DNA from 2 places in the Shewanella zhuhaiensis genome. Region 1 is predicted to be linked to the other one. Evidence: predicted binding sites of a transcription regulator. Region 1 holds the regulator's gene; the other holds the start of a gene.
What was found. The regulator LexA, encoded in region 1, represses DNA repair genes until DNA is damaged. The targets are predictions, from matches to a motif close to TACTGTATNNNNATACAGTA.
Positions count from the first base shown of each region.

Region 2: a site for LexA is predicted at 5,703-5,722, ahead of recN (DNA repair protein RecN). Genes of this name have one in related genera too.

Region 1 covers NZ_JAKUDL010000004.1:176,059-191,066, reverse strand. Annotated here, with positions in the region: gene plsB (glycerol-3-phosphate 1-O-acyltransferase PlsB) at 1-1,518, opposite strand, end outside; gene lexA (transcriptional repressor LexA) at 1,671-2,294, shown strand; gene MJ923_RS12805 (cell division inhibitor SulA) at 2,291-2,797, shown strand; gene coxB (cytochrome c oxidase subunit II) at 3,185-4,750, shown strand; gene ctaD (cytochrome c oxidase subunit I) at 4,761-6,356, shown strand; gene MJ923_RS12790 (cytochrome c oxidase assembly protein) at 6,357-6,923, shown strand; gene MJ923_RS12785 (cytochrome c oxidase subunit 3) at 6,920-7,795, shown strand; gene MJ923_RS12780 (DUF2909 family protein) at 7,797-8,009, opposite strand; gene MJ923_RS12775 (SURF1 family protein) at 8,008-8,763, shown strand; gene MJ923_RS12770 (hypothetical protein) at 8,782-9,324, shown strand; gene MJ923_RS12765 (COX15/CtaA family protein) at 9,324-10,307, shown strand; gene cyoE (heme o synthase) at 10,326-11,225, shown strand; gene MJ923_RS12755 (SCO family protein) at 11,249-11,875, shown strand; gene MJ923_RS12750 (STAS domain-containing protein) at 12,046-12,327, shown strand; gene MJ923_RS12745 (response regulator) at 12,342-12,704, shown strand; gene MJ923_RS12740 (chemotaxis protein CheA) at 12,724-14,835, shown strand; gene MJ923_RS12735 (chemotaxis protein CheW) at 14,850-15,008, shown strand, end outside.
Region 2 covers NZ_JAKUDL010000001.1:868,096-883,103, reverse strand. Annotated here, with positions in the region: gene barA (two-component sensor histidine kinase BarA) at 1-2,599, shown strand, start outside; gene MJ923_RS03815 (YjaG family protein) at 2,589-3,203, shown strand; gene MJ923_RS03810 (DUF3319 domain-containing protein) at 3,216-3,470, shown strand; gene MJ923_RS03805 (LysR family transcriptional regulator) at 3,667-4,578, opposite strand; gene MJ923_RS03800 (AEC family transporter) at 4,695-5,636, shown strand; gene recN (DNA repair protein RecN) at 5,754-7,418, shown strand; gene MJ923_RS03790 (thiamine pyrophosphate-binding protein) at 7,598-9,424, shown strand; gene MJ923_RS03785 (phosphatidylglycerophosphatase A family protein) at 9,585-10,079, opposite strand; gene thiL (thiamine-phosphate kinase) at 10,079-11,038, opposite strand; gene nusB (transcription antitermination factor NusB) at 11,131-11,535, opposite strand; gene ribH (6,7-dimethyl-8-ribityllumazine synthase) at 11,550-12,026, opposite strand; gene ribBA (bifunctional 3,4-dihydroxy-2-butanone-4-phosphate synthase/GTP cyclohydrolase II) at 12,163-13,269, opposite strand; gene MJ923_RS03760 (riboflavin synthase) at 13,380-14,033, opposite strand; gene ribD (bifunctional diaminohydroxyphosphoribosylaminopyrimidine deaminase/5-amino-6-(5-phosphoribosylamino)uracil reductase RibD) at 14,071-15,008, opposite strand, start outside.

The sequences.
Region 1 (15,008 bases):
AGGGGTGAGCCAGCTCGGCTTCTGCTCAGGATCTTCGCTAACCTGCTCGCGCCAATCGGGCACCTTCTCGGAGAGGAAGTTTTGCAGGGTTATAGGCTCACCGAAGTTCACATAACCACGGCCGAAGTTGCCAAGCTTACGGATGGCCCCAAACACCTGCCACACCGATTCTTTCTCTTTTTTCTTACCCGACAGTTCCTTGTGATAAGTCGCCACTTCCATCACATGGTCGTAGCCAAGGTACACGGGCACCAGAGTCACCGGGCGTTCAATACCACGAATCACAGAGGAAAGCGTCATCGCCAGCATACCCGTCTTGGGAGCCAACAGACGACCGGTTCGGGAGCGGCCACCTTCGGTGAAGTACTCCACCGAATAGCCTTTGGCAAACAGCTGATCCAGATACTCTCGGAACACCGCGGTATAGAGCTTGTTACCGTTGAAACTGCGACGGATGAAGAAGGCGCCACCACGACGGAACATGGGACCGGCAGGCCAGAAGTTCAGGTTGATACCCGCCGCAATATGGGGCGGCACCATGCCTTCGTAATACAGGATGTAAGACAGCAGCAAATAGTCCATGTGCGAGCGGTGACAAGGCACGTAGACAATTTCATGTCCATCGTGGTGCAGCTGACGAATTTGCTCGGCACCCTTGATGCTGATGCCTTTATAGAGCTTGTTCCAAAGCCAGGTAAGGAAACGCTCGGCTATACGCACCAGGCTGTCGGAGTAATCTGCCGCGATTTCATCCAGATATTCAATGGCAGTCTCGCGGGCCTTTTCTTCGGAAATCTTTTTGCTGGCCGCCTCTTCGGCAATGGCCTTCTTGAGATTATCGGACTTGAGCAGGGCATGGAACATCGCCTGACGATTCGGCAGCACAGGGCCTGTCATCACTTTACGTTGGCGGCGGAAATGCACCCGCGCCACCCGTGCCAATTTGTGGGCAATACGCTTATCGGTGCCGTGTTCATCGGCCATGCTGCGCAGCGACACTGCGCGGGAGAACTGCACAAAGTTGTGGCGCCCTAAAAACAGAATCATCAAACACTTACGCAGCCAGGTTGGATCTTCACGCTCCAGCACAGCAGCACGCATGCTGTCGTCTTCTTTGCCTGGGGTGCGGCCCCAATACAGGCTTACCGGCACCAGTTGAATATCGAGATCCTTTTGCTGACGATGCAACGCCAGCAATTGCAAGAAGGTCTGCAGGAAAGGCTCGTTGCTTTCGCGCTTGCCAAACAGCGGCTTACTGCCTTCGAGACAAACGATTCTGGGAGTTTCCACGCCGTCGAGTTTCAACGGCTCGTAAGGGCTGGGCAGCCCCATTTTGCCAGTGATTTCATTGAGGGCGGCGATGTCGCTCACCGACTCAGTTTTCATCACATAAACCAAAGGTCTGGCGGGATCCAGATTCAAATCGGCAAAGGGGTCCTGCGGCACCACAATGGTGTGCACCAGATGCTTCTGGATCCAACGCAGAGACTTAAACCAAATAGAGTCGTGTGCTGACATGCTGTTTTCTTGGGACCTGGCTTCTATCAATAGCGGCATAGAATATCAGACAGCCATATCCCTTCGCCAATAATCTGAAAAATGGTTAATACTTGCACTGATCAAAATACTGTATATACTAACAGTAACTGTATAGAAAAACAGGAACACCCATGAGACCGCTGACGCCGCGCCAGGCCGAGATCCTGGACCTGATCAAACGCAATATCGCCGAAACCGGCATGCCCCCAACCCGGGCCGAAATTGCCACCCGGCTTGGCTTTAAAAGTGCCAATGCCGCCGAAGAACACCTCAAAGCGTTGGCCAAAAAAGGCTGCATTGAGATTATGCCCGGCACCTCCCGTGGTATTCGTCTCGCCGGTGACGAGCTGGAAGATCAGCCCGATCCGGGTCTGCCACTTATCGGTCAGGTGGCTGCGGGTGAACCCATTCTGGCGCAGGAACATGTCGAACAGTATTACCAGGTCGACCCCAATATGTTCCGCCCGCAGGCCGATTTTCTGCTGCGGGTTCGCGGCGACAGTATGAAAGACATAGGTATTCTCGATGGCGACCTGTTGGCCGTGCACAAAATGGATCAGGCCCGTAATGGCCAGGTTGTTGTGGCACGGGTTGAAGATGATGTCACCGTGAAGCGGTTCGAGAAGAAAGGCAATGTGGTTTATCTGCATGCCGAAAACGAAGATTTTGCCCCCATTGAAGTGGATCTGACCCATCAAAGCCTCGCCATTGAAGGGCTGGCAGTTGGGGTTATCCGCAACGGAGACTGGCTATGAACAAACTCCTTGGCAACGCACCGCGCCATCCCGGCCTGTGGACAGATGTCCCAGCAAGCAGCGCTATGGGTCCGGCTCAGGTGCTCACCCGCTCAACCTGTTCCATGGGGCGTGATGAATTAGCCAACCTGGCACCGGAACTGGCTCGCCTGAGCCTGGAAGGTCGCTGGATTGTACTTATCAGCCCGCCGAACATTGGCCTTAAAGCCATGCTGGCTCAGGCTGGTGTTCGTATGGACAGAGTATTGCTGGTGCATGCCAAGGACGAAGTTGAAACTCTTTGGGCGATGGAAAAAGCCCTGACCAATGGCACTTCAAGCGCGGTACTGTGCTGGACCAATGCACTGGAAGCCAGAGACAAGCGCCGCCTTGAACTGGTTGCCCGAAATGCCGTTGCCCTCGGCGTGATTTTTGAAAATGTAAATACTCACTCTCATGCCAACAACTTGCCAGGAAGAACCGAGCCAAACACCATACTCAGGCACCCGGCCCAATTCCACTAATCACAGCTTCATCCCCTTCAGCCCCGTTTTCGGGGCTTTTTTTCGATAATTTTTTCAGATAATTAGAAAAGAAAGTGATCTTGATCAATATTTAAACTGCAAGTAATGTAGTTCAGGCTAACAACGATTCGTTTGTTATATCTGGCGATTATGTCGTCGCAGTATCTGAGGCTTGCGCCATGGGTAATGCGGATCTGACCGATATATTCAGCTGTAGGTGCAAGTGTGGTTAAGAGAGCTGTAAATACCTAATCAACAATCAAACCGCCAATGCACTTTGAAGTCATCGTTGCTTTTTGTGGGAACTGAAGAGTTTGCATAGAGCAGAGACTTACTGTGTGACTTTTCTTTGTAGTTGCTTGATGCAATTGACAGAGGAGATGTCTTGTGAAGCATTGGTTGTATTGTATCGCGGCGGCTTTATTGGCCCCGCCAATCCTTGCGGCTGACATGCCGCTAAACATGACGCAGGGCGTAACGGAGATCAGTGGCAAGGTTTATGGCCTGCACATGACCATCCTGTACATCTGCTGCGCCATAGGTGTGGTGGTTTTTGGCGCCATGATTTACGCCATGATTAACCACCGCAAATCCAAGGGCGCCGTCGCCGCCCAATTCCATGAAAGTACCAAAGTAGAAATAGCCTGGACCCTGGTACCCTTTCTGATCCTGGTTGGCATGGCCATTCCGGCCACCAAAACCTTGATTGCCATGGAAGATCCTTCCAATGCTGAGCTGACCATCAAAGTCACAGGTTCCCAATGGAAATGGCGCTACGATTACTTCGACCATGACTTCGGTTTCTACAGCATTCTTGCTACTCCCCGCGCGCAAATTGAAGGTGCTGAAGCCAAGGGCGAGCATTACCTGCTGGAAGTCGACAATCCTCTGGTACTGCCCACCAATCGTAAAGTCCGTTTTCTGATGACTTCCGACGATGTTATCCACTCTTGGTGGGTTCCCGCCTTCGCCGTGAAAAAGGATGCCAATCCGGGCTTTATCAATGAAGCCTGGACCCGGGTAGACAAACCCGGCATTTACCGTGGCCAGTGCGCCGAGCTTTGCGGCAAAGACCATGGCTTTATGCCCATTGTGGTGCAGGTACTGGCTGAAGATGAGTTTGATGCCTGGGTAGAAACCCAGAAGCAGAAAGCCAGCGCACAGGCTGCAGAAGCTGCCGCTGCACTCAATCAAACCCTGTCCATGGACGAGTTAATGGCCCAGGGCGAAAAAGTCTATCTGGCTTCATGCGCCGCCTGTCACCAGCCCAATGGCGCAGGCTTGCCCGGGGTCTTCCCGGCCTTGAAAGGCAGCGCAATCGCCACAGGCGCGATAGCCAATCACCTTGAGATAGTGATTAACGGCAAGTCCGGCACCGCCATGCAAGCCTTTGGTAAGCAGCTTTCTGCCACCGATATCGCAGCCGTGGTGACCTATGAGCGTAATGCCTGGGGTAACAATACCGGTGACACAGTGCAAGCGGCCGACGTAAATGGCCACAGCCCTGATGGTGCAGCCAGCGCAGCCCCCTCAAGCTCTGAGCCTGCCATGAATACGGCGCCAGCTGCCACTGAGCCATCTGCCGGCAGCGAAACTTCGCCTACAGCAGTGGTTGCAGACGAACCCGCGTCCAACGAGCCACTGTCGATGGATGAGCTGATGGCCCGTGGCGAAAAGGTGTATATGACCGCCTGCGTCGCCTGCCACCAGCCCAATGGTGCCGGTTTGCCTGGTGCCTTCCCCGCCCTGAAGGGCAGTCCCATTGCCACAGGTCCCGTTGCCGACCACCTGGATATCGTTATCAAGGGTAAGGCAGGTACCGCAATGCAAGCCTTCGGCGCCCAGCTGTCGGCACAGGACATCGCCGCCGTGGTGACTTATGAACGCAATGCCTGGGGCAACAGCACCGGCGATGCGGTTCAGGCCACCGACGTCAACAATCATGGAAAGTAGGGGAACGCTAATGACTACCACGACCCACGATACCCATCAGGGCGTCCATGACGAACACCATCATGGCCCTGCCAAGGGCATAATGCGTTGGATTTTAACCACCAACCACAAGGACATAGGCACCCTTTACCTCTGGTTCAGTTTCATCATGTTCCTCACCGGTGGCGCCATGGCGATGGTGATCCGGGCGGAATTGTTTCAGCCCGGCCTGCAACTGGTTGAACCCAACTTTTTTAACCAGATGACCACGGTACACGGTCTTATCATGGTGTTCGGTGCAGTAATGCCCGCCTTTACCGGCTTGGCTAACTGGCTGATCCCCATGATGATTGGCGCTCCGGACATGGCTCTGCCCCGAATGAACAACTGGAGCTTTTGGATCCTGCCATTCGCGTTCCTGATCCTGCTCAGTTCATTGTTTATGGAAGGCGGCGCCCCCAACTTCGGCTGGACCTTCTACGCCCCCCTGTCCACCACCTACAGTCCTGACAGTACTGCGCTGTTTGTGTTTTCGGTACACATCATGGGGATAAGCTCCATCATGGGTGCCATCAACGTGATTGTGACCATTGTGAACCTGCGGGCCCCCGGCATGACCTGGATGAAGCTGCCGTTGTTCGTCTGGACCTGGCTTATCACCGCCTTCCTGCTGATTGCTGTGATGCCGGTACTGGCTGGCACTGTGACCATGGTGCTCACCGACAAGTACTTTGGCACCAGCTTCTTTAACGCAGCCGGTGGCGGCGACCCTGTCATGTTCCAGCATATCTTCTGGTTCTTCGGTCACCCCGAGGTGTACATCATGATCCTGCCATCGTTCGGGATCATTTCGGCCATTGTGCCCGCGTTCAGCCGCAAACCGCTGTTTGGCTATGCCTCTATGGTATACGCCACCGCCAGCATCGCGATTCTGTCGTTCCTGGTGTGGGCGCACCATATGTTTACCACCGGCATGCCGGTATTCGCCGAACTCTTCTTTATGTACTGCACCATGATGATTGCGGTGCCCACAGGCGTGAAGGTGTTTAACTGGGTGGCCACCATGTGGCGCGGCTCTATCACCTTCGAAACCCCAATGCTGTTTGCCATCGCCTTTATCATACTGTTCACCATCGGTGGCTTCTCGGGGTTGATGCTGGCGATTACTCCAGTTGACTTCCAGTACCACGACACCTACTTCGTGGTGGCCCACTTCCACTACGTGCTGGTGTCCGGCGCCATCTTCTCGATTATGGCCGCCGCCTACTACTGGCTGCCGAAATGGACCGGCAATATGTACGACGAGAAACTGGGCAGACTGCACTTTTGGTGCTCAGTGATTTCGGTGAACGTGCTCTTCTTCCCCATGCACTTCCTGGGGCTGGCAGGTATGCCACGACGCATCCCCGATTACGCCATCCAGTTCGCCGATGTGAACCAGATAGTTTCCATCGGCGGCTTTGCCTTTGGTCTGTCGCAGCTGATTTTCCTCGCGGTGGTAATCAAGTGTATTCGCGGTGGTGAGAAAGCACCTGCCAAGCCATGGGAAGGTGCCGAAGGCCTTGAGTGGACGCTGCCAAGCCCAGCGCCTTATCACTCGTTCAGCACACCTCCCGAGGTGAAGTAAATGACTACCGGTCGGGTATCAAACCGCAAACTCATTCTGGGGCTCGCCCTTGGATGTGTGGCCATGTTCGGCTTTGGTTTTGCTCTGGTGCCGCTTTACGACGTGCTGTGCGAGAAGCTCGGCATCAATGGCAAAACCAGCTCAGAAGCCGCCAGCTACAGCGAAATCCGCGTGGATGAGACCCGTACCGTTGAAGTGGAGTTTATGGCGCAGGTGCAGCCCGGCATGCCCTGGGAATTTGGTCCGGCAGTTAAGCGCATGCAGGTACATCCGGGGGAGCTGGTACGCACCGAATTTCATGCCACCAATAACTCAGGCAATCGCATCGTGGGGCAAGCCATCCCCTCGGTGTCACCGGGTCAGGGGGCCGCTTACTTCAACAAGACCGAATGCTTTTGCTTTAACCAACAGGTATTGGCAGGTCAGGACAGCACATCGCTGCCGCTGATCTTCTTTGTGGATCCCGACCTGCCTGAGTCCATAGGGACATTGACCCTCTCTTACACCCTGTATGACATCACCGACAAGAGTCTGGCCGGTGCCATACAGGCAGGAGCAGCAAAATGACAAGCAAGCCTCAAAACTATTATGTGCCCAGCCAAAGCGGCTGGCCCATCGTCGGAGCCATCGGCCTATTCCTGATTGCCTTTGGTGCCGGCAATTATGTCCATCAACTTAAATCGGGCGGCAGCGGCGGCGGATATATCCTGCTGCTGGGGATTGCCGTGATCCTGTTTATGATGGTGGGCTGGTTTCGAAACGTGATTGACGAGTCCATGTCCGGACTCTATTCAGGGCAGATGGATCGCTCGTTCCGTCAGGGGATGAGTTGGTTTATTTTCTCAGAAGTCATGTTCTTTGCCGCCTTTTTCGGGGCACTCTTTTATGCCCGCATGGTGGCGGTGCCCTGGCTTGGCGGCGCCTCTAACAACGCCATGACCCACGAAGTGCTGTGGCCTACCTTTGAGGCCGTGTGGCCGCTGGAAACCACCCCCGGCGGCACCCAAACCCAGGCCATGGGTTGGACCGGGCTGCCACTCATCAACACCATTCTGCTGCTCACATCCTCTTTTACTCTGCACTTTGCCCATGTCTCGCTGGAGAAAGGTAAGCGCACCGCACTGACACTGTGGCTGGGGCTCACCATTCTGCTGGGTCTGAGCTTCCTGACATTGCAGGCAGAAGAGTACATCCATGCCTACACCGAAATGGGGCTGACACTGGCCTCCGGGGTTTATGGCAACACCTTCTTTTTGCTCACCGGCTTCCACGGCATGCACGTAACCCTGGGCACCATCTTCCTGTTGGTACTGTTTTTCAGGGTTCTCAAAGGGCATTTCAGTGCCGACAACCACTTCGCCTTCCAGGCGGGGAGCTGGTACTGGCACTTTGTCGATGTGGTGTGGCTGTGTTTGTTTGTATTCGTGTACGTGCTGTAACTCAGTAAGGCCGGGGGTGGGGCGCTATCCACCCCATGGCCAGCGCAATCAGTAATAACAGTACCACCAGGCCGGAAAGTGCCACCCGGCGGCCGAGAAAGCGGCTCATGGGCACAGAGTTGTCGCCCTTGACCATGATGTAAAGCGCTCTGCCGAGATTGAAAATAATGAAAAGCAGCAGCAAAACCAGCACAGACTTGAAGAGCGTGACCATGGATTCTCCGGTGGGGCGACCGGCGCTGGCCGGCAAGTTGCTGATACTTTTCACTCTGGGACTCTTTGTGGTGCTCGTCAAGTTGGGATTCTGGCAACTGTCGCGGGCAGAGGAAAAACAGCAGCTGTTGGCGGCACAGGAAGCACGCTTTCAGGCAACCCCGCTGACCATGCATAACCTTGTGCAAACGCCACTGCAGCAAGCGCAAGGGGCCAGAATGGAAGTCACGGGTACCTTGATGGCAACGCCCACATTGCTGCTGGATAACCAGGTGATGGACGGCAAGGTGGGTTACCTGGCTTATCGACTGCTGCAGGTACCGGGTTACAAGGCTTTGCTGCCGGTGGAGCTTGGATTTATCGCTGCAGGCAACGACAGGCGGATATTACCGCAGCTTTCCGCTGAAGCCGTGCAACTGACACTGCATGGCAGACTGTATCAGCGTCAGGCCAATCCCATGAGTCACGGGCTTGGCGCCGAAGCCGGAGAGCCTATGCGGATACAGGCACTGGATATCAATGCGCTGTCGGTGCAGCTGGGTAAGCCACTGCTGAACATCTGCCTGCAACCGGACACCATGCCCGGACTGCCGCTGCCACGTCGCTGGATGCCGATCAGCATGCCGGTTGAAAAACACCTTGGTTATGCCGCTCAGTGGTTTTCTCTGGCCGGCGCCTTATTAGTACTGACACTGCTGTATTGGATAAGAACACGGAAGAAGAGCAACACATCTTCAGGGATTGAAACTCAATAATGTAAAGAGGAGAGAAGCATGAACTCCCCAACCTCAGGTGCGCGTCCCCTACTACTGCTGGTAGCAGCCTTTGCCCTTCCGGTGGTGCTGGCAAAGCTGGTGCTGAGCCAACACTGGTACTCCGAGGGCGTGACCAATAAAGGTCTGCTGTTTGCAAGCCCCACCAGCTATCAAAGCCTTGGTGCCGCCAACCCGCTGCCACAGCGCTGGCAAATCCTTTATCGCCTGCCCGAACAGTGCGACGCCAGCTGCGAAGACCGTCTGTACCTTATCAAACAAAGCTACACCGCCCTTGGCGCCGAGCGGGGCCGGGTCACTCCTGTGGTACTTCTCAGCGGCGGTGCCAACAAAGCTGTGCTTGATGACGATTTCTTTGTTACCGCCACCCTGCCCAGCGAACTTGAACCACTTTTAAGCGACCAGACTCTGATCTTGGTTGACCCCATGGGCACCCTGGTAATGAGCTATCCCAAAGTGGACGGCCGCGAAGCCAATATCACTCAGGGCAAGGCGATGCTGGCCGACCTGCGTAAGCTGCTCAAACTGTCGAGGGTTGGCTGATGGCATTGAAAACACTGCTTAAACTCACTCTGGTGTTTACCCTGATGGTGATCATCATGGGTGCCTATACTCGGCTGTCTGATGCGGGACTTGGCTGCCCTGACTGGCCAGGGTGCTACGGCCATATCAAGGTGCCCACAGCCGACCACGAACTTGCCAGGGTGGAGACTCACTTCCCCGGCCACACGGTGGAGCCGGACAAAGCCTGGCTAGAGATGATCCACCGCTATATTGCCAGTGGGCTTGGAGTGCTGGTCATCATCATTTTGGTCAGTTGTCTGAAAAGCCGCGAAGCACCGCGCAAACTGCCGGTGTTTATCTTCCTGCTGATCCTGTTTCAGGGCGCGCTCGGCGCCTGGACCGTGACCATGAAACTTATGCCGGTAGTAGTGATGTCGCACCTGCTGGGCGGCTTTACCTTGCTGTCACTGCTGACGCTGCTGTATCTCAGAACCAGCGGCTTTCGGATCCCCGGCGGTGACAGCCCCATGCGGGCATACCGTACTTTGGCGCTGACCTGTCTGGCTGTGCTGGTCGCGCAAATTCTGCTGGGAGGCTGGACCTCCTCCAACTATGCGGCGCTGGCCTGCACCGAGCTGCCTTTCTGTGAAGGAGATTGGAGTCAAAACCTGCGCCTTGCGGATGCATTTTCACCGTTTCAGGGTACCCACCCCAGCTTCGAGTTTGGCGTGCTCGATTACCATGCCCGCATGACCATCCATGTTGCCCACCGCTTTGGTGCCATGATCACCGCAGGTTTGGTGGGCTTACTGGCGATCCGACTGCTGCGCCGTGCCAACAGCAGCGCGCTGCGCTCTGCCGGCGGCGTGTTGCTTTTACTACTGGCGCTGCAAGTGGCGCTGGGGATTTCCAATGTGGTTCTGGGGCTGCCACTGGCGGTGGCCGTTGCTCACAATCTGGGGGCGGCACTCCTGCTGGTCACCCTGGTGTTCATTAACTACGCCCTGTGGCGCAAAGTCTGACAAGACAAGGAGTTTCCTATGGCCAAGTCGCTCTCAATCGCCGATATCTCCAGCCAGACCCGCAGCCACTGGCGTGCTTATCTGGAAATGACCAAGCCCAAGGTCGTGGCGCTGATGCTGCTGACTGTGTTGGTAGGCATGTGTTTGGCGTTGCCAGGTGCTGTGCCACTGCAACCCCTGCTTGCCGGTATGCTGGGCATTGGCATGATGGCGGGCGCCGCCGCTGCCATGAACCATCTAATCGACAGGCGCATCGATGGCCTGATGGCACGCACTTATAATCGGCCACTGCCCAAAGGTAAGGTGCCGGTGGCCAATGCCGTGGCCTTTGCCGCCGTGCTCGCCGTTGCCGGATTTGTACTGCTGTATCTGCTGGTGAATCCACTCACCGCCTGGCTGACACTGGCAAGTTTGCTCGGCTATGCCGTGGTGTACACCGCGTATCTTAAGCGCGCCACCCCGCAGAATATTGTGATTGGTGGCCTGGCGGGTGCTATGCCACCACTGCTGGGCTGGACCGCAGTCACCAACGAGTTCCACGGCCACGGACTGCTGCTGGTGATCATTATCTTCACCTGGACACCGCCCCACTTCTGGGCCCTGGCCATTCATCGTCGCGCCGATTATGCCAAGGTAGACATTCCCATGCTGCCGGTTACCCACGGCGTGGATTTCACCAAGACCTGCATCTTCCTCTACACCTTGCTGCTGGCACTTGCCTGCCTGTTGCCGGTGCTGGTTGGCATGAGTGGCGCTGTGTATCTGGTGGGGTCGACCGTGCTGAGCCTGATGTTTATCTACAAAGCATGGCAGCTAAAGTTCCATGAAACACCCGGCATGGCGATGGATGTGTTTCGCTTTTCTATCTACCACCTGATGCTGCTGTTTATTGTGCTGCTGGTCGATCACTACGTGTAAAAGCGCGCGCAGAAGGAGTAATAATGACGAAAAAATGGATCATTAGCCTGATTTTGGTGATAGGCCTTGGCGGCCTGCTGCTGATTAAGTTTGCGGGGGTGAAACATGTTCCGCCGCCGCTCGACACAGGTTTTGTATTCCCCAATGCCAAGCCGCTGTCGCCCTTCAGCCTTACCGACCAATTCGGCCAACCCTTTGATAACAGCCGTTTGGCTGGCAAGTGGAGTTTAATTTTCCTCGGCTACACCTCCTGCCCCGATGTATGTCCCACCACCATGGCAAAGCTGTCGGCGGCTTACCCTAGCCTGAATGATGCAGGCAACGTGCAGGTGATTTTCCTCTCAGTCGACCCGGCCAGGGATACTCTGGAGCGACTGAAGCAATATTCTGCGTTTTATCATCCGGAGTTTATTGCAGTAACCGGCGAGCACAAGGCGCTACTGCCGTTTACCCGCGAGCTTGGCATGGTGTACACCATGGTAGGAGAAGGCGCCGATTATCAGGTCGACCACAGTGCTTCCATTGTGGTGATATCTCCCAAAGGAGAGAAATACGCCGTTTTCAAACCAAAGTCTGACGGCAAAACCGTACCGCAAATCCTCAATCAGGCGCTGATCGCCGACATGCAGATTATCCGCAATCAGTTTTAATCCTGCCAAACATTCCTTCTCTCCAACTTGCGGCCGACATTGGCCGCTCTTTTATTCCATTTACAGACTCCCATACGAAAAAAAATCCTTGCAAATGAGGCGACAGTCTTGAATGGCGTCTATCTTTTGAAAGTAAAGGGACGCAACGCAAAAGCACGAAGGACGCCTCGATGTCTGAAAATACCGTGGAATTGGGCAGTGAACTGACCATACGTAATATCCAGCCGCTCTATAGCCAGCTGGCGGAATTGCTGCATCAGGGCAGCGCCGTCAGGCTGGAAGCATCTGAGCTTATCAAGGCGGACACGGCAGGCCTCCAGTTGCTTTTTTGCCTGCAATCCACCTGTGTTCAAAGGTCCATTCCGCTCAACTGGATAGGAATAACCCCAGAACTTAAAAAGCAATTCCTGCAAATGGGTATGCAGCTCCCGGGAATAACCGACGAACTGTAAAAGGATGACAGCATATGAAGAAGATTCTTGCCGTTGATGACTCCGCCTCCATGCGCCAGATGGTGGGCTTTACCCTCAAGACCGCTGGCTTTGATGTTACCGAGGCCTGTAACGGTGATGAGGCACTGAAAGTGGCGCAGACCGGACAATTCGACTTGGTGATCTCCGATGTGAATATGCCGGTGATGGATGGGATTACCCTTATCCGCAATCTGCGAACCTTGCCCGCCTATAAATTTACCCCACTGCTGATGCTCACCACCGAATCCGGCGGCGACAAAAAGCAGGAAGGACGGGCGGCAGGCGCCACTGGCTGGATTGTAAAACCATTCAATCCAGAGCAGTTGTTAGCCACGGTACGCAAGGTATTGGGATGATCCGCAAAGAGACGAGAGCATGGATATAGATCTCAGCCAATTCAGTCAGGTCTTTTTTGAAGAAAGTATTGAAGGCCTGGCCATCATGGAATCTGAACTGCTGAAACTGGATGTTGAAGCGCCGGATCCTGAAACCATCAACACTATCTTCCGCGCCGCTCACTCCATCAAAGGCGGCAGCGCTACCTTTGGTTTTACCGCTGTTGCCAACTACACCCACTTGCTGGAAACCCTGCTGGATGAAATCCGTGACGGCAGACGGCAGATGACACCGGATCATGTCGATATGCTGCTGCACTCGGTTGATTTGCTGCGGGGCATGATTGATTCGCTGATGAATCAAACCGAGTTCAGCGATCCTAAGCTGCAACAGCTGGAACAGCGCCTGGCGGCGGCACTGGCCGACGACAACGCACCAGCAGCTGAGGCTCCTCAAGAAACGCCAGCGACAGCAGCCTGCGACGATATCGGCCAGGGCTGGATAATCGATTTTAAAGCCGGTTTCGACATCATGCGCTGCGGCAACGATCCTCAGCTGATGTTTGCCGAACTCGCTGAAAAAGGCGAGTTGCAGGTACTACTGCAACCTGCTGAATTTCCTGCGTGGGATGACTTTGACCCTGAGGGTTGCTACCTGCACTGGCAGCTGCGCCTGGTTACCGACGTGGGTGTCGACAAACTCAAAGAAGTGTTCGAATGGGTAGAAGACGAGTGCGAAATCAGCTATCAACCCCTCGGCGCCACTGACACGCAAACCACGCCAGCAACCGAAGCCGCCGCTACGGCCGAAGCACCGTCGGCCGACGCAATATCTCCCGCGGCACAGACTGATGAGTCAACGCCTGCAGAGGCCGTCAGCGCAGAAGTGACTCCCATCTCGGCCCCAACAGAGAAAGCGCCTGCGGCTAAACCGACAGCGGTAGCCAAGAGCAGCGAAAGCAGCTCGATTCGGGTCAGCACTGAAAAAATCGACATGCTTATCAATATGGTGGGCGAGCTTGTGATCACTCAGGCCATGCTCGGTCAGATTGGTCAGCAGGAAGAAATTAATCAGGAGTCGCTGCTTCTGCTCCAGCAGGGGCTTGAGCAACTGGCCTCCCACACCCGGGATTTGCAGGAAAGTGTCATGCAAATCCGTATGTTGCCCATCAGCTTCGCTTTCAATCGATTCCCCAGACTGGTGCGGGATATTGGCCAGCAGCTGGGTAAAAAGGTCGAACTGGTACTGAAAGGGGAAGACACAGAGCTGGATAAAACCGTGCTCGAAAAAATTGTCGACCCCATGGTGCATCTGGTGCGCAACTCACTCGATCACGGGTTGGAGCTTCCTGAAGCTCGCCTTGCCCGCGGCAAGCCTGAAACCGGCACCATCATGCTGAACGCCTTCCATCAGGGCGGCTGCATTGTGATTGAAATTATCGACGACGGCGCCGGGCTCAACACCGCCAAAATTCTTGATAAAGCGCGGCAAAAAGGCCTGGTCAGCGCCGATGAAGAGTTATCGGACGAAGCAATCCACCAGCTTATCTTCAAGCCCGGGTTTTCCACCGCCGATGCGGTGTCGGATTTGTCCGGCCGCGGTGTGGGTATGGATGTGGTTAAGCGCAATATTCACGAGCTTAACGGCACTATCGAGCTGCATTCTGAAGCCGGCAAAGGCAGCCGCTTCACCATTCGACTGCCGCTGACCCTGGCGATTCTGGATGGCCAACTTATCCGGATTGGCAAGCATGTTTACGTGGTGCCACTGGTGTCTATTTACGAGTCGCTGCAGGTGCCCCCCCACCGTATCAATCAGCTTTCTGACGGCCATGAGCTTATTCGCCTGCGTGATGAATACCTGCCGGTAATTAAGGTTTACCGCGAGTTCAATCACGATGCCGACGCCAAAGAAATCAAAGATGGTTTGGTAATGGTGGTGGATAACAACAACGAAAAAACTGGCCTGCTGGTCGATGAATTATTGGCCCAGCAACAGGTGGTGATCAAAAGCCTGGAAGACAACTACACCCGTATCCCCGGTATTTCAGGGGCCACCATTCTCGGTGACGGCACTGTGGCCCTGATCATTGATGTGTCCGGTCTGGTGAATCTGGCCGGCATCGGCAGCAGCAACGAACACGCAGCGTAAAAGGAAGGCTGATTATGGCAGACATTTCCATTGAACAGGCTGAACACGGAAATCAGCAGTTTCTCAGCTTCATTATGGCCAACGAAGAATATGGGGTCGATATCCTCTCGGTGCAGGAAATCCGTGGCTGGGAAGCCACCACAGTGCTGCCCAACGCACCGGATTATGTCAAA
Region 2 (15,008 bases), on a different contig from region 1:
GCTGGCCCGGGCACAGCTGAATAAGTCGACCCTGGTCAAATCCATTGCGATTTTCGACATTAATAATCAACTGTTTGTTACCTCCCATTACCACAAAGACTTCGAAGTAATGCGCTACAAAGAGGCGCTGGACAGTCTTAAGGAAACCCAATTTGAGCATGAGGGCGATACCCTCATAGTGCGCACGCCTATTTTCGCCATTAACAGCAAAGCCCCCAGCGGCGCCGATCGCAGCGACGATGGCAGCGGCCGTTTTAACGATGCTGTGGTGATGCCCGACAACTCCAACGCCACCCTGCTGGGTTACGTCTCTTTGATGCTCAACAAAGAGAAGGCGCTGCTGGAGCAGCACAGGGCCGCGGTTGCCGCCTTTATTATCGTGCTGATTGGGGTGCAGCTGAACTTGCTGTTTACCTTCCGCCTGGTGAAAAACGTGACCCAACCCATCACCGACATGGTGAAACTGGTGGGCAAAATTCGCGAAGGGAAGCTCGACGCCAGACTCGAAGGCAACCTTATCGGCGAGCTGGATTTGCTAAACCGCGGTATTAACGCCATGGCCTCGTCGCTGTCGGAATACCACGACGAGATGCAGCAAAACATCGACCAGGCCACCTCAGATTTGCGTGAAACCCTGGAGCAGATTGAAATCCAGAACATCGCCCTGGACAGAGCCAAGAAGGATGCGCAGGAAGCCAGCCGGATTAAATCCGAGTTCCTGGCAAATATGTCCCACGAACTCAGAACCCCGCTCAACGGGGTGATTGGTTTTGCCAGACAATTGCTGAAGACGCCGCTGCACTCAAGCCAGATGGAATACATCAAGACCATCGAGCGCAGCGCCACCAGTTTGCTGCAAATCATCAATGATATCCTCGACTTCTCCAAGCTTGAAGCCAACAAGATGGTGCTGGAGAGCATGCCCTTTGGGCTGCGCTCATCGCTGGAAGACACCATCAACCTGCTGGCTGGCAGCGCCCACGCCAAGGGGCTTGAATTTGTGGTGGATGTCGACTCAAAGGTACCCGAAAACTTAAGCGGCGATGTGATGCGGCTGTCGCAAATCACCACCAACCTGGTGGGCAACGCCATCAAGTTCACTGAGCAGGGCAGCGTGCATCTCAGGATCAGCCTGTTGTCTCAGGAAGAGAACAACATTACCCTGCGCTGTGAAGTAACCGACACAGGCATAGGCATTGACCCCGAGCAGCAGGAGCTGCTGTTCCAGGCCTTCGGTCAAGCCGACTCATCGATTTCCCGTCGCTATGGCGGCACCGGATTAGGCCTTGTGATCACCAAACGTTTGGTGGTGCAGATGATGGGCGGCCGCATCGGGTTTCATTCCGAGGTGGGCAAAGGGTCAAGCTTCTGGTTTACCGTGCCACTGCAACTGAGCCCCTTCCCGGCCCACGACACCCTGCCGCTGGAAAAACTCATTGGCCATTCGGTGCTGTTGTTCGAGCCACGTAAACTTACCCGTGAATCCATCGCCCGCAAGCTCAAGGACTGGCACATGATGGTGACCCTGGCGAGCAGCGAAGATGAACTTGAGCAACACCTTGGCGACAGACACTACGATGCAATTTTGCTGTCGGGCCAAAGCTGCGAAACCTGCGAAGATCTGCAGCGCCATCTGGCCAAGGTAAAAGATCACACTGGCTCTTTACTATTGCTGAACGACTGCCTCGACCCAGAGGTCTACACCCAGGAAATGGAGCCCTTTGTTGACCTGGTACTGCAGCTGCCTGTGAGCGAGCTTAAGCTGGCGCAAAACCTGATTTTCCCGCCGGTGAAGCGCGATGTAGCACCCAAGCCGCAAATTACCAAGGCGCCGACCACCCGCCATCCGCTGAACGTGCTGGCGGTGGACGATAACCTCGCCAACCTGAAACTGATTGATACGCTGCTTAAAGAACTGGTTGCCAACGTGGTGGCCGTCAGCAGTGGCGATCAGGCGGTTGCTCTTGCCAAGAGTCGCGCCTTTGATTTGATTTTTATGGATATTCAAATGCCAGGCACCGATGGCATTACAGCAACAAGGCTTATCCGTCAGGACTCGCTGAATCGCAATACCCCGATTATTGCCGTGACCGCCCATGCGATTAACGAAGAGCGCGAGCGCATTCAGGCCAGCGGCATGGATGGCTACCTGCCGAAACCGATTGACGAAGCGGCCCTTAAAGGCGTGATTGCCCGTTGGCTGACCCGCCCCAAGTTCACCCACTTCGACAGCAACACCCTCAACTGGGAGCTGTGTTTAAGCCAGGCCAACCAAAAAGAAGACCTCGCCATCGACATGTTGAAGATGATGCTGGAATCTTTGCCCGGCACAGTAAACGATATCGAACTTGCCATGGCCCGCAGCGACAACGAAGCCATGTTGTACACGGTACACAAACTCCATGGTGCCAGCTGCTATTGCGGCGTGCCCACCACCCAGAAACTTTGCCAGCAAATCGAGTCTGCGCTCAAGCGCGGCGCCGAGGTGGCAGATGTAGAACCGGAAATCCTTGAGTTACTTGATGAGCTGACTAAGGTAGAATCGGCGGCAACCCAAGTTATTTCCCAGATGTCAGCGGAAGTTCCCAATGAGCTCTAAACCCGGATTTTTCAAGCGCCTCAAGGCCTTGTCCCTGCCTCAAAAGCAACTGTTTGCCGTGGCTCTGTGCCAGCGCATGTACCCCAACTACCAACTGTTCTCCGAGGTATGCGAGTTTGGCGACCCCAAGGTGCTGGATACCGTACTGAACCTGCTGTGGCAGTCGCTTTACGACCGCAAGCTGAAGCTGAACCTTGAGCTGCACCTAGATCGCCTGGAAGAAGTGACGCCTGAGCCTGAGCAATTTGACGTTTATGGCGCCTACCCTGCCATGGATGCAGCTGTGGCTCTGGTGAGTCTGCTCAGCGGCATCGAGAGCAAAATCGAAGAAGACATCACCAACATCAGTAAATTGTCTTCGGCAACCGTGGCCAACTATATCGAAGCCATCAGTGATGTAGAGCTGGACGATGAGGCGCTGGACGACTTTGTATTCGCCCACGAAGCCATGGTCGCCGAGCGCGAACTGCAGGCGTCACTGCTGGATTTGGTTGAAGATAACCCGGATATGTCCGCCGACTTTATCAAGGCGCTCAGAAAGGAAATCGTCAGCAGTGGCGTATCCAACATCGGGATCAGCGTGCAGGACACTGCGCAGGCCTGAAAGGGTTAATCGATGAAAACCTTGCTCTATCAGGGATATGTACTCACCAACAGCGACGGCAAGACCAACAGCTGGAAGCTCACCATAGGTGACGAGGTGCGTATTGGCTCCCTGTTTGAGCTCAGGCGTCAGGTGGCATTTTTTCAGCAGCTGGGGATACTGCCGCCTGTAAAGGAATACGCCAGCGGCGAAGCCGGATTCAAGCTCAGAGGCAAACCGGGCGAAAAGCCGCGCAAGGCCGCAGGCAGCCTCAAAATAAAGCGATAACAGGCCTATTGACCTGTGGCGATAAGCTGCAGGCTCAGGCGCAGTTGCTGCCAATTGCAACAGCCGCCCTTAACTCCCGCCCTCAGTCTTCATTGCTTAACCGCTTTCCCGCTTTCCCGCTTGCGCAAGGTCCTCATGCCCCCAATATCCCGCAAACGCCAGTTGCGGGTCTTGCGACTTTGGCTTACAGCGCGCTCTAATCCACCACACCAGTCATCGAAAACAGGCCATCGGCACGGGATTTCATAAAGTCGATAAAGGCTTTGACCTTGGCGGGCTGCTGCTGGCGCTGATGACACAGAATCGAGATCCGCCGCCGCTCGCCAACCCAATCGGTGAGAACAGGCACTAAGGCACCCGATTGCAGCTCCTGCTTGAAGAAGAGCTCCGGCCCATAAAGAATACCGCCATCGTCCACACAGGCGCTGATGGCGCCCTGTAAATCGGTCAGGGTCAAACTGGCGGGGCCATCATAGTAAAATGCTTCCCCCTGGGGGTGACGCAGTGACCAGTTATACAGCGGCCACACCTTAATGATGTCATGGCTTGCCAGCGCGCTGGGATGCAGAGGCTTACCCCTGGCCTCGATGTAGGCAGGTGAAGCAACCAGCCGATAATCCAAGGTGCCCAGAGGCACTGCCACCCAGGATGAGTCCGGCTGAATGCCGCCTACAATGGCAATGTCGATACCCTTATCGATAAGGTCCACCACCTCGTTTTTCTGGGTAATGTGTAATCGAATGCCCGGATAAGTGCGACGAAACTCGTTGATAGTCTTCATAAAGATCATCGAGACAATGGAAATGGGCGCAGCAATCCTCAAGGTGCCTTCCAGCAAATCTTCACCACCGCCATACAAGGTATCCACCGCGCTCACCAGCGCCCTGTAACGCTCGTACAGCGCCATGCCCTCTTCGGTGAGGCGGATTTTGCGGGTACTTCGCATCAGCAGCTGACGACCACGGCTTTGCTCGAGGCGGGATAATTTGCGGCTCACGGTAGCCACCGGCATGTCGAGGCGCATAGCCAGTGCCGACAGACTGCCGGCATCCACCAACTGCACAAATAGGTAAATCAGCTCGAGTTCGCTGCCGGGATGCTCTCTCATCACCCGCACTCCTTTGTTACTGCGACCAACTGCCAATGGTCAGGCCGCTTTATCATATGCTAATTTGCCCCTTACGCGTGATCCCCCTACCGAATTTGTGACCCCAAGAGGCCTGTATGTCGCAACTGCTTTTGCCGCTCCTCGCCGTGATTGCCATTATGGCAGCAGGCGCCCTGTGCAATCGCATCCTGCCAAGGCCGGTGGAAGGGGTGCTGAATCAATACGTGTACTTTGTGGCATTTCCGGCGATTTTATTCATAAGCCTGGCCGCCACACCCTTCGATGACATCGTGAACCCAGGCTTTGTGCTTGGTTATCTCGGCGCGATGGCGCTGACCTACTTTAGCGTGTATCAAATCTATTGCCGCGCCGAAGGAAAAGCGCGTCCCGCCGCCATCCGTGCGCTGGCAGCCACCTTCGGCAACACCGCCTTTATTGGCATTCCGGTATTAATGGCGCTCTACCCAGGTAATAACACCGCCATGATGGCCGCCGCAGTGGCGAGCCTGTTATCTGTGCTGATGTTTGCCGTCACCGTGGTGCAGCTAAGGCTGGTGCACGAGTCACTGCCGCCCGTTCAGCGCCTGTGGCTGATGGCCAAAGTAGTGGGAAAAAATCCCATTGTACTTGGCAGCGCATTAGGGGTTTTGGCCTCGTATCTTGAGCTCATACTGCCAGCCTCAGTCGAAACGCTGGTGAGGATTGTCGGCCAAAGCTCCAGCCCCTGCGCCCTGTTTGCAATCGGCATAGCCCTGGCCCGGTCACTCAAAGAGCCACCACTGCCAGCGAAAGATTTACCCTTCTGGCCCATAAACCTGGCAAAACTTGCTATCCAGCCGCTGCTGGCGCTTGGTCTGCTGGCCGTGCTGGGGGTGTCGTCAGAGCTTCTGATCATGGGTGTGTTGCTGGCCGCCATGCCAACCGCCGCCAGTGTGTATTTGCTGGCGTACCGCGACCAAACCTTGGATAAACAAACCGCCCGCGGCATAGTAACAGGTACAGTGTTAACCCTGCTCAGCCTGCCGATGTTGGCAAGCGGACTTAAATTCATCGTTTAATCAAAACGATAAAAAATATTTTCATCGGGATGTTTGCAAAGATTTACTGTACAAAAAATCAGTATATACTGTTTATCAATACAGTGGTTTGGTGACGTATCACACAGGATTGCCATCATGCTTTGTCAGCTCAGCATCAATAATTTTGCCATCGTCAGATTTCTGGAACTGGATTTCCGCCCCGGCATGACCAGCATTACCGGCGAGACCGGTGCCGGTAAGTCCATTGCCATCGATGCCCTTGGTCTGTGTTTGGGTAACAGGGCCGATGCCGCCGCCGTGCGCCCGGGCGCGTCAAAAACCGAAGTCAGTGCCCGCTTCTCACTGGACGATGTGCCTTTAGCCCGCCGCTGGCTGGAAGATAACGATCTTGAGCTGGAAGATGAATGCATCCTCAGACGCACCATAACCGCAGATGGCCGCTCCCGCGCTTACATCAACGGTAATCCAGTGCCCTTATCGCAGTTAAAGGCCCTAGGTCAGTATTTGGTGGGTATTCATGGTCAGCATGCCCACCACGCACTGCTGAAAAATGAACATCAATTACAACTGCTCGACAGCTATGCCAACCACCGCATGTTGCAGGAATCGGTCTCCAGCGCCTATCAGCGCTGCCGTCAGGTTGAATCCGAGCTCAGACAACTCGAACAAAGCCAGCAGGAACGCATCGCCCGTAAGCAGTTGCTGCAATATCAGGTTGAAGAGCTGGATGAGTTTGCCCTTGCCGAAGGTGAGTTCGAACAAATTGAGGCCGAGCACAAACGCCTGGCCAATGGCACAGCGCTGATTGAAGATTGCCAGCACACCTTATCGCTTCTGAGTGAATCCGATGAAGGCAATATCGAGTCATTGCTGAACCGGGCATTGTCACTGGCAGCTACCCTGGAATCCCTCGACCCAAGCCTGGCTCCCATCGGCAATATGCTCAATGACGCCCTTATTCAGGTTCAGGAAAGTAGCAGCGAACTTGGCCGCTACCTGTCCAACCTTGAGCTGGATCCAGAGCACTTTGCCGCGCTGGAAGAGCGTTTGTCCAAGGCCATGACCCTGGCGCGTAAGCACCATGTGGCAGCCGACAAGCTGGCGGCGCATCATCAGGAGCTGGCACAGGAACTCGCCGGGTTGGATTCAGATGAAGCCCAGCTGGATGAGCTGAAACAGCAAGTGATCACCAGCCGAGAGGCTTATCTCAATCACGCCCAGAAACTGAGCCAGAGCCGCAGCCGTTACGCCAAAGAGCTCGATAAGCTGGTGACAGCGTCTATTCAGGAGCTGAATATGCCCAAGGGCAAGTTCACCATCGAAGTCAGTTTCAACGACAAGATGCTAAGCCCCAGCGGCAGTGACAGCGTCGAGTTTCTGGTGACAACCAACCCCGGCCAGCCGTTATCGCCGCTGGCCAAGGTCGCCTCCGGTGGTGAGCTCAGCCGCATTGGATTGGGTATTCAGGTGATCACCGCCAAGAAGGTGTCCACCCCGACACTGATTTTCGACGAAGTGGATGTAGGGATCTCCGGCCCCACCGCCGCCGTTGTGGGTCGCATGCTGCGTTCACTGGGCGAAGCGACTCAGGTGTTTTGTGTCACGCACCTGCCGCAGGTCGCCGGTAACGGCCATCAACATATGTTCGTCAACAAAACCAGCAAGGGCGGGCAAACAGAGACCTCCATGCAACCGCTGGACAAAGAGCAGCGGGTGCAGGAATTGGCAAGGTTGCTGGGTGGCGACACCATCACCAGTAATACGCTGGCCAATGCCCGCGAGTTGCTGCAAGGGGCGTAACTGCAGAATGCCAGTTATTACCCCATAAAAGTCAGATGGTTAACTAAAAATCCCTTTCTATTGTCAAGCCCCGGTGACAGTCGTTCATCCGGGGCTTGTTGTCAGAACTGATCTACATCAACACCCGCCGGAAAAGCGCCCTCTAAGCTGATGCCATTGTGTTTTCAACGGGACAAGCGATGAACGCCATCAGTCAAAATCTCGGTAACGCCTACCGTGCACAGTTACCCTCTCTGGGGCAAAGCCTGTGTGAAGTGCTGACATTTTTCGGACTCGAGCGCATCTACGGTGTCGGCGGCGACTTTGTCGCCAACCTTATCAATGCGCTGGACCCAAGCATCAGCGTGCTGCCCTCAAGTAACGAAATGCACGCGGGTTTTAGCGCCTGTGCCCAAGCCGAGCTAACCGGCCTTGGCGCCTGCCTGACCACTTACACGGTTGGCAGCCTGCCTTGTGTGTCGGCAGCGGCCCTTGCCCGCACCGAAGGCCTGCCGGTGATTTTTCTGTCCGGTGCACCGGGGGAAGGCGAAATCCACGGTCAGGCACTGCATCATATGGTGTATCCCGCCTGTGGCTGGCATACCGATGTTAATGCCGCGCTCAATGCATTTAAGGCGCTTGGGATCAGAGCCGAGCGGCTTCAGGGGCAGCGTCATCAGGGGCAACCCAATGTGGCCGCTGCACGCTTTTTTGAGTTGGTATGCGATGCCGTGCAAACCCGTCAGCCGGTATATATTGAAGTGCCACGGGATCTGGTGAATATGCCTACCCAAACACTCAGGCTCCCCTCCTCCTTGCAAGCGCTCAGCGCATACACCCGTCTTGGTCTGGAAGGTGCTGAGCTTATTGCAAGCGACATCACCGAGCGGCTGATTCGAGCCCGTGCGCCTTTGCTTTACCTGGGTGAGCGACTCAGAATGAACCCTGCACTGCTGACCCGGGTATTGGCCTTTTGCCAGCGATTGGGGCTGCCATACGCCACCAGTTGGTTCGCCAAGGGCATGGTAGATGAATCCCATCCCCTGTGCCTTGGTGCCTACAATGGCGTATTCAGCGCCTGCCGCGGGCAGGAATACATTGACCAGCACGCAGACTATGTATTGGAACTTGCCACCGCAATTTATGACTCAGATACCAACAATGCCTTTGCCAGTGGCACCCACACCATAGACATGCACCCGAATAAAACCCTGCTGAAAGGCACGGCTCGCAGTGAACTGGATTTATTGGCGGTGATCGAGGAGCTGGAACGAGCGAAACTTCCAGTACGAAATCTTGCACTGGCAGAACTGCTGCCACCAACCGAACATGCTGAAGAAAGCAGCCCTGTCGAGGCAAGGCTCAGTTACGCCAACCTCGCTGACACCATCAACTATTTTCAGCGCAGTGCCGGCCAGGATCTGATTTTGGTGCCTGAAGTGGGCAATGCCCTTTTTGCCGCCTTTGCCCTTGAAGCCAGAAGCTCTGATCTGGGCAGAAGCTTTCTTGCCAATCCCTGGTATGCGGCCATGGGCACCAGCCTGCCTTACGCACGGGCCATTGCCGATGAGCTTGCCGTTAAAAACAGTCGTCAACCTATTCTGCTCATCACCGGAGACGGCGGCTTTAACTTTCAGTGTAATGAGCTGATAAACCTTCAAAAACAGCGCGCAAACCTCATCATTCTATACATGCGCAATAACCTGTTTCATTTGGGTAAAGCAGGCGATGCCCCCATCTATCACTGCAACGATGAAAACTTCAGTCCAGCGAGTTTGATAGCAGCCTATGGCGGGCATTATCACCAATGCGACAGCCGCGACCGACTGGTCGATGTGCTGCACACCTGTTGCCTTGGCGGACTGCATCTGATTGAAATCCCGACCGCCACCAGCAACGATAGCCTAAGCCCCATCGCCGTGAAGCTGAACACCTACATAGGATTCAAAAATGGTGCGCCAGACGCCGTTGCCGCCTGGTATTCACTCTGTGGCAAAACTCAGGTCACAGTCGAGGGCGAGCTGTAAAATTTAAGCACCCAGTGACGTTTTGCAGAACGGCTCATATGCCCCAAGCGAGCGTCCTGTTAGCCATTCATAGCATCGCCGGTTCACTCGGCTCACAACGACAAAGGGCGCCTGAGCGCCCTTTGTTTTGTACTGAAGTTAGCAGTGCCAGCTGAAAAGCTCAGGCGAAAAAGTATGCCAACCCATGGAGGCACGCCAGGGCAAACAGCCCGGCCAGTACATCATCGGCCATAATCCCAAGCCCGCCATGTACCCTGGCATCCAGCACCCGAATAGGCCAGGGCTTGAGGATATCGAAGAATCGAAACAGCACGAAACCCACCAGCAGCCAGACAATACCGGCAGGCGCAGCAATCATAGTGATAAGCAGCCCTGCCACTTCGTCCCAGACGATAGCGCCATGGTCGTGCACCCCCATATCTTTGGAGGCGCGGTCACAAATATACACCCCGGCGACCACGGCAATCACAGTGGCCAGCAAATACCACACCAGCGGCAGCGGACTTAGCAGCAGGTAGAGTGGAATGGCAGCGAGCGTGCCAAAGGTGCCGGGGGCCTTTTTGGCCAAACCACTGCCAAAGCCCAGCGCAAGAAAATGCCACGGATTGGTTAAAGACAGGCGCTTTAACGCCTCATCATCACTGAAAAACGCCATCAGAAATGCTCAAAACCTTTGTTTACCGGCGTGAAGGGCTCGCCATTCAAGGTCAGTTTAAGGCCGCCACTGGCGCCAATCTGCCCAATACGCACAAACTTCACACCGGCATGGGCCAGTGCGATTTCCAGCGCGCCGCGCTGCGCCTCAGGCACAGTAAAGAGAAGTTCGTAATCTTCACCACCGGTGAGCGCGTAACCCAGCGCCTGTTCCAGTGGTACCGAGTCTTTCATCGCCTGCGACAGCGGCAACTTATCGACCTCGATATTCGCCCCCACGTTGGATGCCTTGAGAATGTGGGCGATATCCGACACCAAGCCATCTGACAGGTCGATGGCACTGGACGCCAAACCGCGCAGCGATTGCCCCGCCAGCACCCTGGGGGTTGGCCGGTAATGACGTTCCATCAGATATTCTTTATGCTCAGGGCGGCTTTGCTGTCGGCCCCTGAGCAGGTCAAGCCCAAGGGCAGAGTCGCCCAGAGTACCGGTTACATAAATCCAGTCGCCGCTGCGGGCACCATAGCGGGTCAGCGCCTTGCCTTCGGGCACCTGGCCATTGACGGTAATGGCAATCACCTTAACCGGACTTTGGGTGGTGTCACCGCCAATCAGTGCAATGCCATAGTATTCAGCGGCTTCGAACAGGCCTTCACTGAAGGCAGCAAGCCAGGCTTCATCTACAGAGGGCAAGCTCAGCCCCAGGGTGAACCAGGCAGGTTCGGCGCCCATGGCTGCCAGATCGGAAAGATTAACCGCCAGCGCTTTATACCCCAGTGCCCAGGCGGGCATGTCGGCAAAGAAGTGCACCCCTTCAACCAGGGTGTCGCAGGAAACGGCAATATGCTTGTGTTCGGCGGGCTGCACCAGGGCGCAGTCATCACCAATGCCATGCTTAACGTCACGTCTGACCGGGCCACGGCCGCAAAAGTACTGATCGATGAGTTGGAATTCTTTCACTGTATTTCCGGCGTCTGAGTCAGACTTCCGGCCCATAGAAAAAATGAACACCCGAAAATGAAAAACGGCACCCTGGGGGCACCGTCTTTCATTTAGTTGCGCGCAACCAGCTTATCCAGGATACCGTTAACGAACTTGTGTCCGTCTTCGGCTCCGAAGGATTTGGCCAGCTCGATGGCTTCGTTAATCACCACCTTGTATGGCACATCCTTACGGAAGGTCAGCTCGTAAGCTGCCAATCTGAGGATGGCTTTCTCCACTGGAGAAACTTCCTCTAAAGGACGGTCAAGCAAAGGGGTTAACAGCTCGTCGAGTTGACCAGTTTTGGTCGCAGCGCCAGCAAACAACTCCCGGAAGTAAGCAACATCGACACCGTCCAGCTCTTGTTCGGTAAGGAACTCGTGCTCGACATCGGCAACGTTATTGCCGCTCAGTTGCCAGGAATAGATGGCTTGGACCGCCAGGCGACGGGCCTTACGGCGCTCTGAAGGCTTCATGTTTTTTCCTACTGTTACAGCTCTTTATCAATGGCGCTCAGCACATTGACCATTTCCAACAGACCCAGAGCCGCTTCGCCGCCCTTGTTGCCTGCCTTAGTACCTGAGCGCTCGATGGCTTGCTCGATGGTATCAGTGGTCAATACACCGAAAGATACTGGGGTGTTGAACTCCAGGGAAACCTGGGCCAGCCCCTTGTTGCACTCGCCGGCAACAAAATCAAAGTGAGGGGTACCGCCACGGATCACGGCGCCCAGCGCAATGATGCCGTCAAACTTGCCGGAAGCGGCAACTTTTTTAGCGGCCAAAGGCAGCTCGAAGGCACCTGGAACGCGTACAACAGTGATGTTGTCTTCGCTCACCTGACCGAAACGCTTGAGGGTATCGATGGCGCCTGACAGCAGGCTCTCGACCACGAAACTGTTGAAGCGTGATACCACAATGGCCACTTTGGCAGATTTGGCTTCGATTTGACCTTCTAAAATGTGCATTCTCTCACCTGGTTAAGCTATGGCACCCGGCTTGGTGCAGTGTGCCCGGACAGAGCCGGGGCAAAAGTGGCGCATATCATACCACAGGCTTTTGCCCCAATCCCTATGCTATTTAAATGAATTCGTGTTTTTTATCTCACTCGCCGGCGACGTACTCAGTCACTTCAAGGCCAAAGCCCGACAGTGAATGGTACTTCTTGGGAGAGCTTAAAAGACGCATCTTGTGAACACCGAGGGACGACAGAATCTGCGAGCCCACACCCACCCGGCGGGAGGTTCCTTGCCACTTGGCTGGTGCTGCGGCTTCACCTTTGTCTTCGGCTTCAAAGGCTTTCACCTTGGCGAGAATATCGCTGTCGTGCTCGCGATTACCAAGGATAACCAGCACGCCACCTTCGCTGCCAATACGGGCCATGGCTTTCTCGAGCGGCCAGGAGCGTTCCTGATCCCGCTCTGAGTGCAGAATATCGTTGAAGGTGTTGGTCAGGTGCACCCGCACCAGCACATTATCATCCACCTCACCTTTAACCAGCGCATAGTGCAGCTGATTGTCGATGGTGTCGCGGAAGGTATGCATCACAAACTCACCAAAACGGGTCGGCAGTTTGCAGCTTGCTTCACGTACGACTGTGGTTTCTGTGTTGTTGCGGTACTCAATCAGGTCGGCAATGGTGCCAATCTTGATACCGTGCTTTTCAGAGAATTTTTCCAGATCCGGACGACGGGCCATGGTGCCGTCTTCGTTGAGGATTTCAACAATTACGCCGGAGGGCTCAAGACCGGCCAAGCGTGCCAAATCACAACCCGCTTCGGTGTGGCCTGCGCGGGTCAGCACGCCGCCTTCCTGGGCCATCAGGGGGAAGATGTGGCCAGGCTGCACCAAATCAGCAGCCTTGGCATCTTTGGCCACGGCGGCCTGGATTGTCACGGCGCGGTCATGGGCGCTGATCCCTGTGGTCACGCCCTTGGCGGCCTCGATGGATACGGTAAAGTTGGTGGTGAACTGGGCGTTGTTATTGCTCACCATCAGCGGCAGATTCAGCTGCTGGCAACGGGCACGGGTCATGGTCTGACAAATCAGGCCACGGCCATAGGTGGCCATAAAGTTAATGGCTTCCGGGGTCACCAGTTCGGCGGCCATAATCAGGTCGCCTTCGTTTTCCCTGTCTTCATCGTCCATCAGGATCACCATTTTGCCCTGACGAATGTCTTCGATGATTTCTTCGATACTGTGTAGCGCCATTGTAAGACCTTTATTTTCTTTTAAGAGTGTTGTGAATTTTAGCGGCCTGCGGGCCAAAAAACAGGGCCGGGCGCACAAAGCGGTGCTTTGACTGACCGGCGCATCAGCGCTCAGCGCATAAAACCGCTGCGGGCAAGCAAGTCCAGGGTCACACCGCCGGACGCGGTTTCTTCGCCGCGTTGCATCAAGCGCTCGAGGTAACGGGCAATCTGATCCACTTCGAGATTCACCTTGTCGCCCACCGCCAAATCAATCAGGGTGGTTTCACCGGCTGTGTGGGGCACTATGGTGAGACGAAAACGGCTGCCGTCTACCTCGTTCACCGTCAGGCTCACGCCATCGATGGTAATCGACCCCTTGTGGGCAATGTAGCGGGCAAGCTCGGCGGGCGCTTCGAGCCAAAACTCGATGGCTTTACCAAGCTGGCTGCGGCTGACCACAGCAGCGCGGCCATCCACGTGACCGCTCACCAGGTGTCCGCCGAGGCGGGTGGTCGGGGTCACCGCCTTTTCCAGGTTCACCGCCAGGCCGGGGCGATACTCGCCAAAGCCGGTCAGCTTCACGGTTTCAGCTGACACATCAGCCACATAACCATCGGCAAGACATTCCACTACGGTCAGACACACGCCGTTTGTGGCAATACTGTCGCCAAGGCGCACATCGGATAAATCCAGCTTGCCACTTGCTACCGTCAGGCGAATATCATCGCCCTTGCGATCGATTCGTCTTAAATGGCCTACGGCTTCAATGATCCCGGTAAACATAAATCCTCTTTAGGCTCGATGCAGCGGCTGCTGACACTCAGGCCACAGTGAAGGTAAAGCGCCAATCCTGGCCCAGTTTGCGCTCATCAATAAGCTTAAGACCCGGCAACTCGGCCATGGTCTGATAATCGGGCAGCTGCAGCATGTCGCGGCCATGGCTGCCAAGGAGCTTGGGCGCCTGATACAGCACCAGCTCATCACAAAGCCCCGCGGCGATAAAGGCACCGGCGAGGGTGCCGCCGGCTTCCACCAGCACCCGGTTGCAGTTTTCACCGAGGTGACTCAAAAGAGCGACAAGGTCGATACGACCATCACCGCCCGGCAGGGTCAAACAGGTGACAAAATCCGGCAGTGAGTGCAAAAAATGGGCATCGTAGGGCTCGGCCGATACCAGCAAAATCGGGCCGGCAATGCCGAACAGTTTGGCATCGGCGCTCATGCGCCGCTGGCTGTCGAGCACCACCCGGATGGGTTGGATAAGCTCGGCTGCGGATAAAGTATTGCCCAGGCTGCCAAGCTCACCATGGCGCACATTCAGGCTGGGGTCATCCAGCAGCACAGTATCTATGCCGGTGATCAGGGCGCAGGATTTGGCTCGCAGGCGCTGCACGTCGCGGCGCGCCTCGGGGCCGGTTATCCATTTGGACTCACCGCTCGAGAGTGCGGTTTTACCATCGAGGCTTGCCCCTACTTTTACGCTAACGAACGGGCGAGCACGCTCCATCCGCGACAAAAAGCCCGGATTCAGCGCCCGAGCCTCGGCTTCCATCAAGCCATGGGCCACCTCGACACCTGCGTCCTGAAGCAGCTTAAGCCCCCTGCCCGCCACCTGAGGGTTCGGGTCGGTCATAGCGACAACTACACGCCTTAAACCATTATCTATCAGCGCCTTGGCACAGGGAGGTGTGCGGCCATAATGGCTGCAGGGCTCAAGGGTGACATAGGCTGTGGCGCCGCGGGCGCGGTCACTGGCTT